Regions from separate parts of the Marinomonas profundi genome, predicted to be linked through region 1. Evidence: predicted binding sites of a transcription regulator. Region 1 holds the regulator's gene; the other holds the start of a gene.
What was found. The regulator PhoB, encoded in region 1, activates phosphate uptake and scavenging genes when phosphate is short. The targets are predictions, from matches to a motif close to TGTCATANNNNTGTCANA.
Positions count from the first base shown of each region.

Region 2: the regulator PhoB is predicted to act here: its motif matches at 724-741, upstream of ugpB (sn-glycerol-3-phosphate ABC transporter substrate-binding protein UgpB).

Region 1 covers NZ_CP073013.1:1,623,036-1,625,243, reverse strand. Annotated here, with positions in the region: gene phoR (phosphate regulon sensor histidine kinase PhoR) at 1-809, opposite strand, end outside; gene phoB (phosphate regulon transcriptional regulator PhoB) at 806-1,501, opposite strand; gene ubiA (4-hydroxybenzoate octaprenyltransferase) at 1,586-2,208, opposite strand, start outside.
Region 2 covers NZ_CP073013.1:2,132,279-2,134,486, forward strand. Annotated here, with positions in the region: gene recN (DNA repair protein RecN) at 1-543, opposite strand, end outside; gene ugpB (sn-glycerol-3-phosphate ABC transporter substrate-binding protein UgpB) at 801-2,102, shown strand; gene ugpA (sn-glycerol-3-phosphate ABC transporter permease UgpA) at 2,202-2,208, shown strand, end outside.

The DNA of each region.
Region 1 (2,208 bases):
TTGCCTTCTAAGCGCGACAGTAAGAGTAGATCTTCAATGAGTTGCTCCATTCGGTCTGATTGATCAGACATATTATCGATGCCTTTCTGCATGCTTTTTGGCAGGTTGTCTTTAAACAGGCTGAGGGTTTCTAAATAGCCTTTTATGACGGTAAGGGGGGTTTTTAGCTCATGGGAGGCGTTGGCGACAAAGTCTTTGCGCATTTGCTCTAGCAAGTGTAAGCGGGTCACGTCACGGACAAAAATCAGGTGGTCGTTTTTGTCGTACAGCGTGGTTTGAATTTCCAGATACACGCCATCTTTGGCGGGTGATTTGATAATTAATGGTTCGCCAAAGCGTTTTTGGCTGAAGTAACGGAAAAATTCTGGGTTACGCACAATATTGGTAATGGCTTGGCCACGGTCAATCGGGCGCTGTAAACCTAGAAAGTGCGCGGCGGAATTGTTCCACCATTCTAAATTGCCTTGATTGTCGGCCATGATGACGCCTTCTTTTAAGGCGGTGGTGGAGCTTTCGATGCGGGTTAGTGCTTGGCGCATGCGGCGCTTGGATTTGCGTTGTTTTTTTTGTAGCCGATAGACGGCATCAAACACTTCGCCCCAAATGCCACTGGCTTCTGGCGGTGCCGCTCGGCCAGCATAGCGTAACCAATTCTGAAATTGATACAGCTGATAAAGCTGCCAGTACAAAGAGCCTAAGACGTAGAGCAGCAAAACACCCAGTAATTGCCCGATAATCAGGCCAATGACAATGCAAGCGGCTAAACCGCTTAGCCAAGCAATAATGGTGTTTCGCCACATGGTTTTCATAAAGACCTTTTTGCTGAGAAGCGGTAGCCTGTTCCTCGTACGGTTTGTATCAAGAAATCATGGGAGCCACCGATGGCTTTGCGTAAACGACGTATATGAACGTCAACCGTGCGCTCTTCAACGTAGACATTGCCACCCCAGACTTGATCCAGTAGCTGCGCCCGTGAATAAGCACGTTCTTGGTGCGTCATCAGGAATTTGAGTAGACGGTATTCTGTCGGCCCCATGTCTAACGGGCGGCTGCCTATGGTGACGCGCTGACTAATGGGGTCGAGTAGCAAGCCTTCTATTTCTATCGGCTCGTCAACCCCTTGAGGGGTCGCTCGGCGTAGCACGGCTTTGAGTCGAGCGACCAGTTCACGCGGTGAGAAAGGTTTGGTGATGTAGTCATCCGCACCGACTTCTAAGCCTTGGATTTTATTGTCTTCTTCGCTTTTTGCGGTCAGCATGATGACCGGAATTTCGGCCGTGGTGCTGTCTTTCTTTAGGCGACGAGTCAATTCGATACCGCTACCACCGGGCATCATCCAATCGACCAAAATAAGGTCGGGCCTATGGTCCACGATGATTTCGTGGGCTTGTTGTATATTTTCGGCTTCCAAATATTCATAACCTGCCATTTCAAGTGCAATAGCAATCATTTCGCGTATGGAAGATTCGTCATCAATAATTAATACTTTTTTACCGGTCACAGGATATACCCTCATCTCAGGAACGGTTTTATTAAAGCGGTCAAATGTGACAATTCGATTACATTGTCACAACTTTGCCATATATTACATAAAATAGCTTACTGCTAAACCGATAAAGATACAGTAACCAACGCGATTGTTGTCTAAAAAGGAGCGAAAGCAGGCTTGGCGTTCACGCTCTTTTGCTTGTTTAAATTGCTGATAAAACAATCCGATACAGACGATCAGCGACACAAAATAGAGCCAATGCAGTTCCGCCAGCACACCAATCCATGTCATCAAAGACAAGGTCAGTCCTTGTAAGCAAACGATGACAAATAAGTCATATTGGCCAAATAAAATCGCCGTGGATTTGACGCCAATTTTTAAGTCGTCTGGGCGGTCTGTCATGGCGTAGTAAGTGTCGTAGGCAATGGTCCAAAAGCAATTGGCGACAAACAGCATCCACAGTTCAGGGTCTGCTAAATGGCCGCCTTGTGCACTGTATGCCATGGGGATCGCCCAAGAAAACGCTAACCCCAAAAAAAGCTGAGGCAGATGGGTATATCGTTTCATAAAGGGGTACAGTGCAGCAAGACCCAAACCAACGAACGACAGTAAAATCGTCCGCAGATCGGTAAACAGTACCAGGATAAAACTCAAAAGAGACAGTGCGGCAAACAGCATTAGGGCTTCTTTTTCCGATACTCGCCCCGCGGGCAGCGGGC
Region 2 (2,208 bases), 510 kb from region 1:
GGAAGAGCGGTTCTGTAACGCAGAGAGCTCTTCTTTGAGCTGTCGCCACGCCGTATATTGTAGGCTCACTTTTTTACTCAAGTCAGTCAATTGACCGTAGGCATCAAGCTGCTGTCTTTGGGCGTTCTTTTTAAGCAACGATTGGTGCTCGTGCTGCCCGTGAATATCAACAAGGTGGCTACCCACTTCTTTAAGATCGTTTAATGTGCAAGGACGACCGTTAATATAGGCCTTAGAGCGCCCTTCTTTGCTAATCACACGGCGTAATATGCAATGTTGATCGTGTTCTAAATCTCTCTCTTCCAGCCACCTATGAACATGCGGATAATGTTGGATGTCAAAACTGGCACTGATGTCGGCTTTTTTTTCGCCATGACGAACAACCGCCGCGTCAGTTCGGTCACCCAAACAAAGCGACAGAGCATCCACCATAATGGATTTACCCGCGCCTGTTTCCCCTGAAATCACAGTCATGCCTTTGTGGAACTCCAACTCTAAGGATTCAACAATGGCGAAATTGGAAATAGCGATGCTGGTCAGCATAAAAGACTCCGAAAGAGAATATATTTTATATGGTTATTTATACAGTACTTGGTTGTTTTTTGACAAGTAGGAGAGCGATATTATTTTTTGAAAGAGGCTTAAACAGCAGCGATGTGGTGAGCATACGCTTGTTGTTTCAGTTTCATATGAATGGCAATTGTATTTCAAATGAAACCTTACTATCATCAAACTGAAATATTTTCTTTCTATAGTGGTTCTTTCTTTTCTAATAAAAACTCATTGTGAGGAACACGGAAATGCATAATTTGAAGTTGGTGTCGGTAGTGGTTGGGTTGTCTATGGCGAGCTCGGGCTTTGCGGCGACACAAATAGAGTGGTGGCACGCTATGGGTGGTGCCAATGGTGAGAAGGTTGATGAAATGGCGAAGGCCTTCAATGACTCTCAGAACGACTACGAGGTGAAGCCGGTCTATAAAGGCAATTATACCGAGACCATGACGTCGGCGATTGCGGCGTTTCGTGCTAAGCAGCAGCCTGCCATTGTGCAGGTATTTGAAGTGGGTACAGCCAGTATGATGGCGGCCCAAGGCGCGATTTATCCCGTGCATCAGTTGATGAAAGATTCAGGCCAAGCGTTTGATGAAAGCACCTATTTAAGCGCGGTAACGGGTTATTATTCGAACAGTGAAGGGCAGATGTTGTCTTTGCCGTTTAACAGCTCAACGCCTGTTTTGTATTACAACAAAGATTTGTTCAAAAAAGCCGGTATCAGCCAAGCGCCTAAAACCTGGCAAGACGTTGAAAGCGTGTCTAAAAAACTACTAGCGTCTGGGGTAACCTGTGGTTTTACCACGGCGTGGCAATCTTGGGTGCAGTTAGAAAACCTAAGTGCGCGTCATAACGTGCCGTTTGCCACGCTGGAAAATGGTTTTGGTGGCGTGAAAACCGAGCTTACCTTCAATGGTCCGTTGCAAGTGGCTCATGTAGAGAAAATGGGCGAATGGCAAAAGAACGGTATTTTTAGTTACTCGGGTCGAACCAACGACGGCGCGGCGAAGTTCTATAGCCAAGAATGCGCGATGTTTACCGAGTCTTCGGCGGGGCTTGCCGGTATCAAGCGAAATGCGACCTTTGACTTTGGTGTTGCTGAGCTGCCTTACTGGGAAGGCAAGGTAAAACAGCCGTCTAATACCATTATTGGTGGCGCGTCTTTATGGGTGTTGCAAGGCCATTCTAAAGAAGAATACAAAGGCGTGGCGTCTTTCCTAAGTTTCTTATCAAGTCCTTCTGTACAGGCCGACTGGCACCAGTTTTCAGGCTATTTGCCAATCACTAAAGCGGCGTATGATTTGACCAAGAAACAAGGTTTTTATGCGGCTAATTCAGGTACAGAAACGGGTGTGACCCAAATGACAACGGGTACGCCAACGGCTAATACCAAAGGGGTGCGCTTGGGTAACTTTGTACAAATTCGTGGCATCATCGATGAAGCGCTAGAGTCTGTATGGAGTGGCGATGTAAACGCTCAACGCGCGCTAAATACCGCGGTTGAACGTGGCAATGCGCAACTTCGCCGTTTTGAAAAAGCGAACAATTAAGTGTAATCAACGCCCTTGTGTATTAACGCATGAGGGCGTTTTTTTTACTTAGATAAAGGTGTTTTTTCATGTGTCGTTCTCTTTTGTCTGGATTGTCCGATGACAG